DNA from 3 places in the Arthrobacter sp. AL05 genome. Region 1 is predicted to be linked to each of the others. Evidence: riboswitches for the same ligand, from Rfam matches in the RefSeq annotation. Region 1 holds a riboswitch; each other region holds the start of a gene.
What was found. Region 1 has a riboswitch for S-adenosylmethionine ahead of QK287_RS02205 (DUF1737 domain-containing protein). Riboswitches for the same ligand answer to the same signal wherever they lie in the genome.
Positions count from the first base shown of each region.

Region 2: another riboswitch for S-adenosylmethionine. It lies ahead of QK287_RS03575 (homoserine O-acetyltransferase); the one in region 1 lies ahead of QK287_RS02205 (DUF1737 domain-containing protein).
Region 3: another riboswitch for S-adenosylmethionine. It lies ahead of QK287_RS13900 (aminotransferase class V-fold PLP-dependent enzyme); the one in region 1 lies ahead of QK287_RS02205 (DUF1737 domain-containing protein).

Region 1 covers NZ_JASBRC010000001.1:464,791-469,716, forward strand. Annotated here, with positions in the region: gene QK287_RS02190 (aminodeoxychorismate lyase) at 1-699, shown strand, start outside; gene QK287_RS02195 (glycosyltransferase family 2 protein) at 721-2,001, opposite strand; gene QK287_RS02200 (ATP-grasp domain-containing protein) at 2,003-2,947, opposite strand; SAM riboswitch class IV at 3,491-3,605, shown strand; gene QK287_RS02205 (DUF1737 domain-containing protein) at 3,619-3,939, shown strand; gene QK287_RS02210 (rhodanese-like domain-containing protein) at 3,936-4,346, shown strand; gene QK287_RS02215 (O-succinylhomoserine sulfhydrylase) at 4,347-4,926, shown strand, end outside.
Region 2 covers NZ_JASBRC010000002.1:292,285-297,210, reverse strand. Annotated here, with positions in the region: gene QK287_RS03585 (LysR family transcriptional regulator) at 1-580, shown strand, start outside; gene QK287_RS03580 (MFS transporter) at 702-2,084, opposite strand; gene QK287_RS03575 (homoserine O-acetyltransferase) at 2,265-3,449, opposite strand; SAM riboswitch class IV at 3,461-3,576, opposite strand; gene QK287_RS03570 (bifunctional o-acetylhomoserine/o-acetylserine sulfhydrylase) at 3,658-4,926, opposite strand, start outside.
Region 3 covers NZ_JASBRC010000011.1:88,617-93,542, reverse strand. Annotated here, with positions in the region: gene QK287_RS13905 (class I SAM-dependent methyltransferase) at 63-821, opposite strand; gene QK287_RS13900 (aminotransferase class V-fold PLP-dependent enzyme) at 955-2,433, opposite strand; SAM riboswitch class IV at 2,468-2,581, opposite strand; gene hisN (histidinol-phosphatase) at 2,688-3,500, opposite strand; gene QK287_RS13890 (ribosome small subunit-dependent GTPase A) at 3,553-4,668, opposite strand; gene aroA (3-phosphoshikimate 1-carboxyvinyltransferase) at 4,652-4,926, opposite strand, start outside.

The DNA.
Region 1 (4,926 bases):
ATCACGACGGCCATCAGCGAGTACCGGGGCCAGCACGTACCCGGCGCCGGAGACTCAGCGGACGACGAACTCGTTGTTAAACTGCTCGTGACCCGGGGCGTTGAAGGCGCCGCCGGGCCAACCTGCTGGGTCCAGGCCTCCGTCCCCGGCGCCATCGGCCGACGCCAACGCGAGACCGGGATCGACGTCATCCTGCTGGACCGCGGCTATGACAGTGAAGTCGCTGAACGGGCGCCCTGGCTGCTCATGGGCGCCAAGACGCTCTCCTACGCCGTCAACATGGCCGCGCTGCGCTACGCGCATGCCCAGGGTGCCGACGACGTTATCTTCACCTCCGCGGACGGCAAGGTCCTGGAGGGCCCGACGTCGACTGTCCTGCTTGCCCATCTGGAAACCGCCGACGACGGTGCCGGCGGCGTGCGGACCCTCCGGCGGCTCATAACCCCGCAGCTCGACAGCGGGATCCTGCCCGGCACCTCGCAGGGTGCCCTGTTTACCGCGGCGAAGGCCGCCGGCTGGGAGCTGGGCTACGGACCGCTTGAGCCCCGCGACCTCTACGACGCCGACGCCGTGTGGCTCATCTCGAGCATCCGGCTGCTGGCGCCCGTCAACCACATCGACAGCAGGGAAATCGGCACCCCGGAACAGCGCAAGCAACTCACCGCGGAGCTCAACACGCTGTACGCCACCATCGGGTAGGCACAGTGATCGGGGCAGCTTTCAGGCCCTGAGCTGCGCGCGTGGCCGCTGGGCGCCGGCGGTACCGGATCCCGTTCGGACGGGATTGTTCCGGCGGAGTACCCTCTCCCGGACTTCCTGGACCAGTGCGGCGATCACGGCCAGGCTCGTAAACAACGAATAAAACGGCATCAGCGGCAGCGCCCATACATGCCGCAAGTCTTTCCACGCCCGGTTGGCGCCCAGCGCGCACACCGGCAGGACCAAAGACACAAGCAGGCCCAACCAGGCCAGGACCACCCAGTCGACGCCGGCCGGCGGGCGGTAGCCGGCCGCAAGGAGGACGGCCACGCCGAGGAGCAACGGGATCTGAAGCGCAGGAAGGACCACCACGGTAATGGCGTGGAACACCAGCTGCGTTCCGAACGGGCCGTACCGGAGATTGCCGATCAGATCTTTGTGCAAGGCCATGGTCTGCAACAGGCCGAGGTACCTGCGGACCCGTCGGCGCCAGAGGCCGCCAACGGTCAAGGGAGACTCCGCCAGGACAACAGCCCTCGGGGCGAATACCACCCGGTAGCCTGCCTTGTGAACCCGCCAGGCCAGTTCCAGGTCTTCGCTCACCGTGTCCTGCCGGAACAGTCCCACGTGTTCGAGCACACTGCGCGGGAAGGCGCCGATGGCACCCACGTCGGTGGGTATACAGCCGACTACCGCCAGGGCGCGCCGGACCAGGCCGCCGCCGATGTGGCCGGTGAAGGTTAGCACCCGGCCCTGGACCCCTTTGACCTTCACCGGCCGGCCATCACCACAGACCGCGCCGGTTCGCTCGTCGTCAAATCCGCGGAGCATCATCCCGACGGTGTGCCGGGAAAGAATGACGTCCGCATCGATAAACATCAGGATCTCGCCGGCGGCGTTGCGGATCCCGAAGTTCAAGGCCGCCGCCTTGCCGGCGTTGGCCTGCGCCAGAACCTTAATCCGGGGATCCCTGGCAGCGAGAGCCGCCATAATCGTGGCGGTGCAGTCCGTTGAACCGTCATCCACCAGGATCAGCTCGTACCGGTCGTAGCGGGTGCGCTGAATCGATCGGACGCAGTTCTCAATAGCGGCTGCCTCGTTGAATGCCGGGACAATTATCGACACACGGGGCCACGCATCGAACATCGTGGGGACTTCGCGGCGTCGGCGATGGGCGCTCCGAAGTTCGAACCAGACGGCAAGCGGCACAACGAGCAGTTTCACCAGCCCGAACAACAGGACCGGCAGCCCGAGGAGGACGAGCGGGAACTGGGCCGCCGGGAGCGCTGCGGTGACGTTCATTTCAACCCATGGCATCGGCGAACGGCCCCATGCAGTGCCGGAACGACGCCGGGTTGAAGGAGGGCAGGATAAAGGACGCCAGCACCGCATCGAGCAGCTCAGGCGCGAGTCCGCTGTTCGATCCGAAGCGGGCGTTCACCGCCAGAACCACGGGTGTCCCGTCGGCGCGTCGACGAACGTCCACCTCCACAGGCCCCGTGAGGCCCAGCGCGCGGACCGCAGCCATCGCCACGTTGCCCACGTCGATCGCTTCGCCCGCCTCGGCCCGGCGAGTGGTCACGGCGTTGCCAACGATGCGGTCCGCCGGCCCAACCTTCGCCACAACAACCGCAAATGGCGCGGCACCGTTGTGCGCCGGTGTTCCGAAAACCATGGGCCGGTACTCGTTTCCGGGGATGAATTCCTGGACGATGCGGCTGTCCGGCAGTCGCTGCCAGTCCATTTCCGTGCGGCCATCGACGACTGTCACGACCCGGCCGCCTCGGGACGCCCGGGGTGAGACGACGACCGGTCCGCCCAGGGCGGCCATTGCAGCGTCCGCACCGGCGAAGTCGCTGGGCACGCCGAACCGGGGCACGGGAACGCCCGCTGCATGTAGTTGCCAGGCCGTAAAGAGCTTGTCATGGGCCAACGCCACCGGGCCCGGATCGCCGATCATCACACGTACGTCCGCTCCGAACGCCGCCCGGAACGCGGCGAGCTGCGGCAGTTCCTCGCTGACCGTGGGAATGACAAGATTGATGCCTTCCTGGCTAACCAGTCGCCGAAGTGCTGATACCCGTTCCGCGTCCGTCGCGTGCGGGACGGGGAACACCGTGAATCCTGCCCCGTCCGGCAGCTCGAGGATGTCCGTCCCGAGGACAGGAATGTCGCGCGCTTTCAGTTGGGCCGCGATGGCCTGGCCCGCAGGGCCGCAGGCGCCGGTGACCAATACGCGCGGCCTCACCGCTGTGCCGTCCTGGCAGCCCGGACCCGGCCATCGCCGCCGGCGTCCGCACCGGAGGGCCGGTTCGGAATCAACCCTTCCGTTACCTGGCGGCCGGGTGTGCTGATAACAGCGGCCAAGGCCGTGCTCAGGAGAATAATGAGTAGAACATATATCGCGGCCATAGCAGTCCCCTTCCCTTGTTAAAGGCCCGGCAGTCGACGGCGCCGCACCGGCCTAACTGGCTGGATCATCAGAGCCGGCCGCAAAACTGAGCGATCCTCGGATGGCGTTTTAGGGCCTGGCGACTTCCGTGGCGCTGGTCCTTCAGTAAAGTCGCGCCGACTGCCAAAAGTCCCGAGTAGGAACTACCCGAAAGCCTCCCCGGTTCAAATTCGAGGCCCCGGGGGTTTGTACCTGTGTGCAATCCCCCGAGTACGTGGATGGGGACGCTGGCATGACCGCTGGCGAATGGCTTATGAACAAACCTCCGTTTCCACCCCGCTCCTTAACATGACGGCCGCCGCCGTGCGGTCCGGCGTCACAGGTGTTACGTTCTTTGGGAGTAATGAGAACCGGCGCCAAGCCCTGACTGGCCGGTCGGCAACCCTCCCTTCCGCGGCGGGGTGCCTCAGGTGAGTACTCGGCATATCGACCATTCGAGCTGCAAGCGTGAAAGAAGGAGATCCGTCATGCCTGACGCGTCCACCGCTGCTGTCCCCCGGACAGCAGCGAACAAAGCCCCGGCCCCGTCCCCCTCAGTCGCCGGTGCCGCCGAGCAGAAACTGCTGTACCGTCTGTTCACCGGAGCCGATGACCGCGCCTTCTGCGAGCGTGTATCGGCCGCCCTCACCGAGGGCTACGTTCTGCACGGCGGCCCGGCTGTCACGTTCAACGGCAGCAACGTCGTCGTGGCCCAGGCACTTGTGCTGCCGGCGGCGATCGCCAACGCCGATGCGGCCGTCGCCAGCGCCGTGGACGATCTCGACTTCGACGGCGGGGGCCACGCGTGAGCTACGCCGGGGACCTCAGCCCGCAGGAGGCCTGGTCCAAGCTCGGGGACGGCGCCATCCTGGTGGACGTCCGCACCGAGGGTGAATGGGCCAGCGCCGGAATTCCGGACACCAAAGCGACGGAGAATGATCCGCTCTTCATCCAGTGGAGCCTCGCCGGCGGCATCCCCAATTCGCAGTTTCTGGCGCAACTGAGACAACAGGCCCCCGAAGCCGGCGGCACCGAATTGTTGTTCCTGTGCCGCTCGGGCGCGCGCTCCGTCGCGGCCGCAATCGTCGCCACCGAGGACGGTTTTACCTCCTTTAACATCCTTGAGGGCTTTGAGGGCGAACCCGACGGCGAGGGCCAACGCACTGTCAACGGCTGGAAAAACCGCGGCCTCCCCACCAATCTCGGAAGACACTAAGTGACATTCAACCCTGATGCCGCCGACTGGAGCGCGGACACCCAGGCCGTCCGCGGCGGACTCGACCGCACCGGATTTCAGGAGACGTCAGAACCGGTCTTCCTGAACTCCGGCTTCGTCTACGAATCGGCGGCCGCCGCGGAACGCGCCTTCGCCGGCCACGACGAGCGTTTCGTCTACTCCCGCTACGGCAATCCCTCTGTGGCGACGTTCCAGGAGCGGCTCCGGCTGCTCGAAGGCACCGAGGCCTGCTTTGCCACGGCGTCGGGCATGTCCGCTGTCTTTACTGCCCTGGGTGCCCTGTTGGCCGCCGGCGACAGGGTGGTGGCGGCCCGATCGCTGTTCGGCTCATGCTTTGTGATCCTGAACGAGATCCTGCCCCGCTGGGGCGTCGAGACGGTCTTCGTTGACGGCCCGGACCTGGTGCAGTGGCGCGAGGCGCTCGCCAAACCCACCACTGCTGTCTTCTTCGAGTCGCCCTCGAACCCAATGCAGGAAATCGTGGATATCGCGGCAGTGAGCGAAATGGCGCACGCGGCCGGGGCGACGGTCGTCGTCGATAATGTCTTTGCCACTCCCC
Region 2 (4,926 bases), on a different contig from region 1:
AGAATTCGTTGCACCGGCGCTTGTCCGGATGCAACGTCAGCATCCGCTGCTGAACGTTGAAATGCTCAGCGCCACGCGCAAGGTCAGCCGGAACCGCTCCGGCGTGGACCTGGAGGTGGTGGTCGGCAACCTCGACGTCAGCAATGCGCAGCCCATTTTCCTGGCCAACTACTTTCTCCGGCTGTACGCCAGCCCGCAGTACGCCCGGGACCGCGGACTTCCGGTGACGCTCGACGACGTCCGGCAGCATGGTTTTGTGTCCTACGTCGAATCGGCGCTGCAGGTCGCCGAACTTGGCCACCGTTCCACCCAGCTTCCCGTCCCGCGGTCCAGCTTCCAGGCCACCAGCATCTTTGCCCAGCTGGAGGCGGTCCGCCGGGGTGCGGGCATCGGGCTGTTGCCGAACTTCCTGGCGGTCGGCGACCCCGGCTTTGTGCCGGTCCTGCCGGCGGACTTCCAGCGCCAACTTCCGATCTGGGCGGTGGCCCGCGCGGAATCGTTGCGCTCCGCGCCGGTGCAGGCCGTCCTGGCGGCCGTCCGGACCGAGATCTCCGAGCGCCAGGATGTCCTGCTGGGCTGAGCCCGGCGGCCAACAACAACGGCCCTTGTCCCCGCACCGCGGGGACAAGGGCCATTGTTGTTGCTGCTATTTCGTTGCAGGTATTTTGTTGCAGGTACTTCTTGCAGTTACTTCCTGCCTGTTAGTTCTTGCCCGCGGCGAGGAGGTCGGCGGTGCCCCGGGCGTCGGCGGCGTCGACGTCGTGGAGCGAGATGCCGCGGGTTTCCTTGAGGAAGTACACCGCCACCATCGTGACCAGGCAGGCACCGAGCAGGTAGATGGCCACCGGGGTGGAGGACTTGAACGTGCTCAGCAGCGAGGCGGCGATGATCGGAGCCATCGATCCGGCCACGATCGAGGTGACCTGGTAGCCGAGCGAGACACCCGAGTAGCGCATCCGGGTCGGGAACATCTCGGCCATAATTGCCGGCTGGCCGGCATACATCAGTGCGTGGAAGAGCAAGCCGATGGTGATGGCAGCAAGGATGATGATGTCGTTTTTGGTGTCCATCATCGGGAAGGCGAAGAAGCCCCAGGTGCCGCCCAGGACGGCGCCGGCCATGTAGACCGGTTTGCGGCCGAGGCGGTCCGACAGGCGGCCGACCATCGGAACCACGGCGAAGTGGACAGCGTGTGCGACGAGCAGCAGCAGCAGGATCCGTGAGGTGTCAGTCTGGACAACCACCTTCAGGTACGTGATCGAGAAGGTGACGACCAGGTAGTAGAGGATATTCTCCGCGAAGCGCAGGCCCATGGCGGTGAACACACCGCGCGGGTACCGGCGGAAGACTTCGCCCACGCCGTAGCCCTTCTTCTCGACGGTGACTTCCTTCTGGGCCTCCAGGAAGATGGGGGCGTCGGTGACCTTGGTCCGGATGTAGTAGCCGATCAGCACAATCACCGCGGAGAGCCAGAAGGCCACGCGCCAGCCCCAGCTGAGGAAGTCCGCGGAGGACAGCGTCGAGGAGAGGATGAACAGCACCGCAGTGGCCAGCAGGTTGCCCAGCGGAACTGCGGACTGCGGCCAGCTGGCCCAGAAGCCGCGGGATTTGTTCGGGCTGTGCTCCGCGACGAGGAGGACTGCGCCGCCCCATTCACCGCCGACGGCGAAGCCCTGGGCGAACCGCAGGAACACCAGGAGGGCCGGAGCCCAGTAGCCGATCTGCTGGAAGGTCGGCAGGCAGCCCATCAGGAAGGTGGCAACTCCGACCAGGATGATGCTGAGCTGGAGCAGCTGCTTGCGGCCGAACTTGTCGCCGAAGTGCCCAAACACGATGCCGCCGATGGGGCGGGCAACGAAGCCAACTGCATAGGTGAGGAAAGCCGCGATGATACCGTCCAGCTCCGAGCCGGAGTTGGGGAAGAAGGTCTTGCCGAAGACGAGGGTCGCCGCGGAGGCGTAGAGGAAAAACTCGTACCACTCGACGACAGTGCCGGCCATGGAGGCCGCGACTACTTTTTTGAGGCCGGACGTCTTGACGTCGGGCTCTTCTGCGCGCCGTGCGGCCGCGTTTTCCGTGCTCATTTCGACTCCTTTGGCATCGTCTTCGACGCCTCGTGGACCATTGGGAGGAGAGCGCCTGTGAGGTGAGACACGCGGCGCCATTCCCCACGAGTATGTCCGGTTCCGGCCCGGGCCTCAACGGCCATTAGTGCAGAGCGCATCTGCAAAAGTGCACACCCGCGGCGGCTTTTGGCTGCTGGACTACCCGAAGAAGTGCTGTCGGAGCTGGGTGTTGAGCTGCCCAATCTCAGTCAGGAAGCCGTCGTGGCCGATGGGCGCCTCGATGGTGTGCACCGCAACGTTGCCCGGCAGGGCAGCCGCGAGCGCCCGGGACTGGTCCGGGAAGTACAACCGGTCCGAGTCGACGGCCGCCACAAGGAAAGCCGCCGTCGCAGGGGCGAGCGCCTCCGTCAGCGCGCCGCGGCCCCGGCAGACGTCATGGCTCATCAGCGCCTCGGTGATGGCGATGTAGCTGTTCGCATCGAAGCGGCGGACCAGCTTGTTGCCCTGGTGGTCCAGGTAGCTCTCCACCTGGTAACGCCCGCGCCCGGCGAGTGACCCGGCACGCAGCGGAGCCTCGGAGTCCTGGGCGTTCCGGCCGAACCGTCCATCCAGCTCTGCGGCCGAACGGTAGGTGATATGCGCTATCCGCCGGGCCAGGGCCAGTCCCGCCTCCGGCCCGGGACCGCCGTAGTAATCCCCGCCGTTGAAGTTGGGGTCCTGCCGGATGGCGAGTGTTTGCGCCTGGGCGAAGGCAATCTGCTCGGCGGTGCTGCTGGCTCCGATTGAAATAACCCCGCAGCGCCGGACCCGGTCCGGGTAGCTGACGGCCCATTCGAGGGCACGCGCCCCGCCCAGGGAACCGCCGAGCACGGCGTACCAGCTCCGGATTCCCAGCGCGTCCGCGAGCCGGGCCTCGGCGTCGGTGGTATCGCGCAGCGTGACCAGCGGGAACCGTGAGCCCCAGGGCTTCCCGTCGGGTGCCGTCGACGAGGGTCCGGTGGAGCCGTAGCAGCCGCCCAGGATATTGATCGAAACGACAAAGTACTTCCCCGTGTCCACCGGGGCGCCCGGGCCCGCGAGCTGCTCCCACCAGCCCGGCTCCGCACTGGCGCCGCGCGTGACGTGGGTGTCCCCCGTCAACGCGTGCTCGATCAGCACGGCATTGGAGCGTTCGGCGTTGAGGGTCCCCCATGTTTCGTAGCCGAGGGTGGCGTCCGGCAGCCGGGCGCCGGATTCGAGAACCAGGTCACCGATCCGGAGGTACCGGACGGTTCCGTCCGGTACAGCCGCGCCGTCCGCGGCGACGCTGCCGCCGGGGTCCGGGGCATGGGAATGGGAGGTCTTGCTTGCGGATTCACCCTGGCGGGTGGCGGCAATCGTCATGTGAGGACCTAACTTCGCGCTTGCCCGCCGGCAGCTCACCGGCAGGCCAGGTCTTCACCCGGGGCACCCCGCCGCAAATGGAGGGTTGCCGGCCAGCAAGCCGGGGCTGTCGCTGGCACTCATGACCTCCCCTGAGTGTACGAAATGCGGCCGCCCGGTGGCGAAGAATGTGACGCCCGTGTGACTTCCCCCCCCGGGGAACGGTTGGTCAGACGGTCTTGGCGGCGCGGAAACCGGCATCCAGGTCGGCGAGGATGTCGTCGATGTGCTCCAGGCCGACGGAGAGCCGCACCAGGCCGGGGTTCACCCCGGCAACGACCTGCTGCTCCGGCGAGAGTTGGCTGTGTGTCGTCGACGCCGGGTGAATGACCAGCGAGCGCACATCGCCGATATTGGCGACGTGCGAGTGCAATTCAAGGGCGTCCACAAAGCTCTTGCCGGCCTCGCCTCCGCCGGCGATGTTAAAGGAGACAACGGCGCCGGTCCCCTTCGGTCCGTACTTGCGGCCGCGCTCGAACCAAGGGCTGGACGGCAGGCCGGCATAGGCGACGGATTCGACGTCGTCCCTGGCCTCCAGCCATTCGGCGACCCGGCCGGCGTTGGCAACGTGCCGCTCCATCCGCAGGCTAAGGGTCTCGATGCCTTGGGCGATAAGGAAGGCGTTGAACGGGGACACCGCAGAGCCCAGGTCGCGCAACAACTGCACGCGCGCCTTGAGGATATAGGAGAGGTTCGCGCCGAGGGCACCGTCCACGCCGAGGTCCCGGGCGTAGACCAGCCCGTTGTAGCTGGGATCCGGGGTGTTGAAGCCGGGGAACCGTTCCGGGTCCTTGCCGAAGTCGAAATTGCCCGAGTCCACTATCACGCCCGCGATCGCCGTTCCATGGCCGCCGAGGTACTTGGTGGCCGAATGCACCACAATGTCCGCACCCCACTCGATCGGCCGGATAAGGTACGGCGTGGAGAGGGTGTTGTCTACGATCAGCGGGACACCGGCCGCGTGGGCCACCTGGGAGATGCCCTCAAGATCCAGCACGTCCTGGCGCGGGTTGGAGACCACTTCGCCAAAAAAGAGCTTGGTATTGGGCTGCACGGCGTCACGCCACTGTGCCAGGTTGTCCGGGTCCGCCACGAAGGTCACGGAAATGCCAAACTTCTTCAGTGTGTGCGCCAGCAGGTTGTAAGTACCGCCGTAAAGGCTGGGACTTGCCACCACGTGGTCTCCGGCTTCGGCGACATTCAGGATGGCCAGGGTCTCCGCCGCCTGTCCGGAGCTCAGCAGCAGAGCCGCGAGTCCGCCTTCCAGGCTGGCAACCCGCTGCTCCACGGCATCCTGGGTGGGGTTGCCGATCCTGGTGTAAATGGGGGCCAGCTCCGCCAGGGCAAAGCGGTTCGCGGCACTCTCGGCGCTGGGGAACACAAACGACGTCGTCTGGTAAATCGGCAGCGAGCGGGCGCCGGTGGCGCTGTCGGGCTC
Region 3 (4,926 bases), on a different contig from region 1:
CCTAAGCCACGGTGGCGGTCCGCGGCAACGTCGACGGGATCAAAAGGACCTTTTCGCCGGTGTCAGGACCGCACGGCCCGCCAGCTCTGTGTCAGGTAGGGGAGCGGGATCACTTCATCGCCCTGATGGCCCAGGTGCTCGTGCAGATACCAGTCGAGGTTGCCAAGCACCTTGGTGCGGGTGGCCTGGCCGGCCGCCAGGTAGTAGCTGCGGGACTTCGCCAGCGCCAGGATGTCTGCGCCGCGCACCGGATCTTCCCACCGGGTGAGATGGCTCTCCAGTCCCGTAAATTCAGGTCCCAGCGGCGGTGTGAAGTGCGGTTTGTGCACGTCTCCGGCATGCATAATGCGCGAGAGCCGGTGCACCCAGGGAACAGACGTGTCCAGCTGGTTCCAGATCAGCCCCAGGACACCGTGCGGGCGGAGGATCCTGGCGATTTCCGTGCTGGCCAGGAGCGGATCGCACCAGTGCCAGGCCTGGGCGACTGTCACCACGTCGAAAGCACTGTCGGGCAGCCCCGTCCGCTCCGCGGTACCCTCGACGGCGGTGACCCCGGGAAGTGCCCGGCGCAGCTGTTCCAGCATGTCCGCGGAGGGGTCCACTGCCGCCGTGCGCAGGCCGCGCCCGACCAGCAGCGCCGTGAATTTCCCGGTTCCGGCGCCGAGGTCCGCGGCATCCGCTGCGCCGCCGGGGATCAGCCAGTCAGCGGATTCCTCGGGATACCCGGGCCGGACGCGGTCGTAGTGTTCCCCGCCGTCCTGAAAGCTGTGCCCCAGCTCCTGGCGCCGCCCCTGGGGCAGCTTGGGTCCGCCGCGTGCCACGTTTGATCTCCTTCGGCAGGTCCGGGTACGTACCTTGTGAATTTACCGCACCGTGCAGGGGCCGCGTTTGCAGGGGCCGCGTTTGCAGGGGCCGCGTCTGCCGCCGGAGCCCGCGGCGCCGCACCGGCGGCCGTTAGTCCAGCGTGCAGGGCGCCGCCCCGGCCGTGCCGGGGGTGTTGGGGGCCCAGTGCGGGTAGCTGCGGGTGTCGTTGGACGGTACCCAGCGGCCTGCGTCCACCACGTAGTCCCAGCCGAGGCCGTTCCCGAGCAGCTCCCGGACTCCGGTGAGCAGCCGCTGGGCGTCATCAAGCCTGGAGCCCAAACCGAAGCTTGCCCGCAGCGACCCCGAGGGCAGGCCAAGCCGCCGGAGCAGCGGATGCGCGCAAAACCTGCCGTCGCGCAGCCCCATACCGTGCTCGGCGGACAGGTAGGCTGCCACCAGGCCCGCGTCGTAGCCTTCCACCGAGAAGTTGACGACGCCGATGGTGCCGGCGCCGGGAGGGGTTTGTGACCCGGTGCCCGCCCCCGGCCCTGCAGCCGCGTCGAAGGTACCGCTGTCGGAGAAGATCTGGTGGACCGTCACACCGTCGATCCGGGCGAGGCCTTCCACCAGGAAGGACCGGATGGCGTTCTCGTGCGCGTGCCACTGGTCCGCGTCCAGCCCGGCGATGATTTGCGCGGCCCGGGCCAGGGTGGCGGCGCCGAGCACGTTCGGGGATCCGCCCTCATGCCGGGCGGGTCCCGTGGTCCAGCTGACAGCATCGATCCGGGCGTCCTGGACGGCCCCGCCGCCCGCGAGGTGCGGGATGCCGGCGTCGAGCCAGTCGGGACGCCCGATCAGGACGCCGGCACCGAAGGGTGCGTAGAGCTTGTGCCCCGAGAAGGCGATGTAGTCGAGGTCGTCCGTGGAGACGTTGATCCGCCGGTGCGGGGCCAACTGGGCGGCGTCGACGACGATCCGGGCGCCGTAGTCGTGCGCCAGCGCTGCCAGGTCGCGGATTGGCAGGATCTCGCCGGTGACGTTGGAGGCCCCGGTCACGGCAAGCAGGCTGACGCCGCCGTGGGCGAGTTCCTGGCGGAGCAGCTCCAGGGTGGCCGCGAGGGTGGGGGCGGCAATGACGCTGCGGTGGGGTACCCGCTGCCAGGGCAGGAGGTTGGCATGGTGTTCAATGTCGAGGTAGAGCACCTCGCCGGTATGCTCGCCGTCGACGACCGGCAGGCAGCCGGCCAGCAGGTTCAGCGAATCGGTGGTGTTCCTGGTGAAGATCACCGCATCGTCCGGCCGGCCGCCAACGAAGTCGCGGACAATCCCGCGGGCGTTCTCGTAGACCGAGGTGCTGATCTGGGAGGCATAGCCGGCGCCGCGGTGGACGCTGGCGTAGAACGGCAGGATCTCGTTGAGGTAGGCCGAGACCACGGACAGCGCCGGAGCCGAGGCACCGTAGTCCAGGTTGGCGTAGCGGACATGTCCGCCCTGGATGAGAGGCGCCTGGATCTCGGCGCCGGTCACCGCGGCCAGCGGCCGGCGGGCAACGGCGAACCGCGGATCGGGATGTGCCGGACCGGTCTTGGCCTGAACCTCGGCGCCGGCAGGAATGGTGGCAGTCGTCATGGGGCCTCGCTCGAAAAGGACCCCACGCACCGGGGATCCGCGCTTGCCGGGTCCGTTCCGGACCGGCCAGGTCGTCACCCGGGGCACCCCGCCGCGAATGGAGGGTTGCCGGCCAGCAAACCGGGGTTTAGCGCTGGCACTCGTGACCTGGTTCGAGCCTAGGCCATGCCGGCTTCCGTGGAAAAGGCAGGGCAGGATTGTGAAGTCCTTTGTGACGGGCCGGTACCGAAGCTGCCGAACGGCGCCGGACGCGCTTACAGCAGGTCGTCCAGCCCGGGGTTCAGACGCTTGAGGACTTCGGAGTGCAGAATGGAGTTGGTCGCGAGGGCGTTGCCGCCGAAGGGACCGTCTTCTCCTTCGAGGGAGGTAAAGCGGCCGCCGGCCTCGGTGACGATCGGAACCAGCGCGGCCATGTCGTAGAGGTTGAGTTCGGGTTCGCAGGCGATATCAACGGCACCTTCCGCCACCAGGCAGTAGGACCAGAAGTCGCCGTAGGCGCGGGTCCGCCACACCTCTTCGGTGAGCCCCAGGAACTCGTCAAGGTTGCCGCGCTGCTTCCAACCTCCCAGGCTGGAATATGACAGCGAGGCATCCGGCAGGCTCGCGACGTTGGAGACCTTCAGCCGGGTTGCGGCCGCCAGTGAACGGCCCATGTACGCACCGGCGCCTTTTGCCGCCCACCAGCGCTTTCCCAGCGCCGGGGCACTGACAACGCCGACCACCGGCTCGCCCTCATCGACGAGGGCGATCAGCGTCGCCCAGACCGGGACGCCGCGGACGAAGTTTTTGGTCCCGTCAATCGGGTCGATGATCCAGCGGCGGGAGCCGTGGCCGGAACTGCCGAACTCCTCCCCGAGCACGGCGTCGCGGGGCCGGGACCGCGACAGCTGGCCACGGATGGCCTCCTCGGCGGATTTATCGGCGTCAGTGACCGGCGTCAGGTCCGGCTTCGTCTCGATCCGAAGGTCGAGCGCCTTGAAGCGGCTCATGGTCTGGGCATCTACGGAATCTGCCAGGACATGGGCAAGGCGCAGGTCGTCGTTGTAGCTCGAAGCGGGTTGACTCATGCTTCCAAACTACCGTCAAAGCGGGCAGGGAAGCGGTAGGCGCCGCGGCCTGCTAGGAGACGGTGCCCAGTTCCTTAACGTCCTGGGCTTCCAACCGCGGGTCTGTCCCGAGCAAACGGCGCAGTGAGGCGAGCCTGGCCGGACCGGATTCTCCTGCCTGGCCGGAGGCCACCCAGGCGTCCACGCCGCAGTTGACGGCGCTGGAATCGTGCTTGCAGCCCCGTTCGCAGTCGTCGGTGCCGGGCTCGAGGTCGGGGAAGGACCGTAGGATCCGGTCCGGGTCCACATGCGCGAGCCCGAAGGAGCGGATGCCCGGGGTGTCGATGATCCAGCTCCCCGCCGGCGCATCGTTGACTTTGAGGGCCAGCGCGGAGGATGAGGTGTGGCGGCCGCGCCCGGTCACGGCGTTGACACCGCCGGTGGCGCGTTCGGCGCCGGTGAGGGCGTTAACCATGGTGGACTTGCCGACGCCGGAATGGCCCAGCATCACGGTGACCTTCCCGTCGAGGTAGGCGCGCAGCTGTGCGACGGCGTCCTTGTCCAGCCGGGCGGAGAGCCCGTCATCGGAGCGGGCATCGATGCCCGAGGCGGCGGAGTCCGCCGTCTTGGAAATAATCACCGGGAAAGCAAGGTGCTGGTAGTTGGCGAGGAGCTCGGCAGGATCCTTGACGTCGGCTTTGGTGACAAGCAGCAGCGGATCGATCCCGGCGTCGTACGCGGCCACCAGGGCGCGGTCGATAAATCCGGTCCGCGGCTCGGGATTGGCGGCCGCCACCACGATCACCAACTGGTCGGCGTTGGCGACGACGGCCCGCTCGATCGGGTCCGTGTCGTCGGCGCTGCGCCGCAGCAGGGTCCTGCGGTCCTGGATCCTGACCAGCCGGGCCAGGGTGTCGGGCTCGCCGCTGACGTCGCCGACCAACGAAACGAAGTCGCCGGCCACTACCGGGTTGCGGCGCAGTTCGCGGGCGCGGGCGGCGATGATCTTCCGTTCTGCCCCCGTGCCTTCGGCGACGACGGCGGTGTAGCGTCCGCGGTCAACGGTAATGATCCGCCCGGTCACGGCATCGTCGTGGCTGGGCCGGTCCTTGGTGCGGGGCCGGGTGCCTTTTTTGTTGGGGCGGATCCGGGCGTCGGATTCGTCCCAGGAATCAGTGCTGCGTGCCACCGGAGGCGTCCTTCTCTGCCGGGGAGGCCCCTGCGGGAGGCGTGTTTCCTGCGCTGAGGCCAAGCATGGACTCCCACAGTTGCGGAAAGTCGGGCATGGTCTTAGCCGTGGTCCCAATATCCTCGACAACGACGCCCGCTACGGCCAGGCCGAGGATGGCGCCGGCCGTGGCCATACGGTGGTCGGCGTAGCTGCGGACGACGCCGCCGTGCAGCGGGGCGGGCCGGATGATGAGGCCATCAGAGGTCTCCTCCGCGT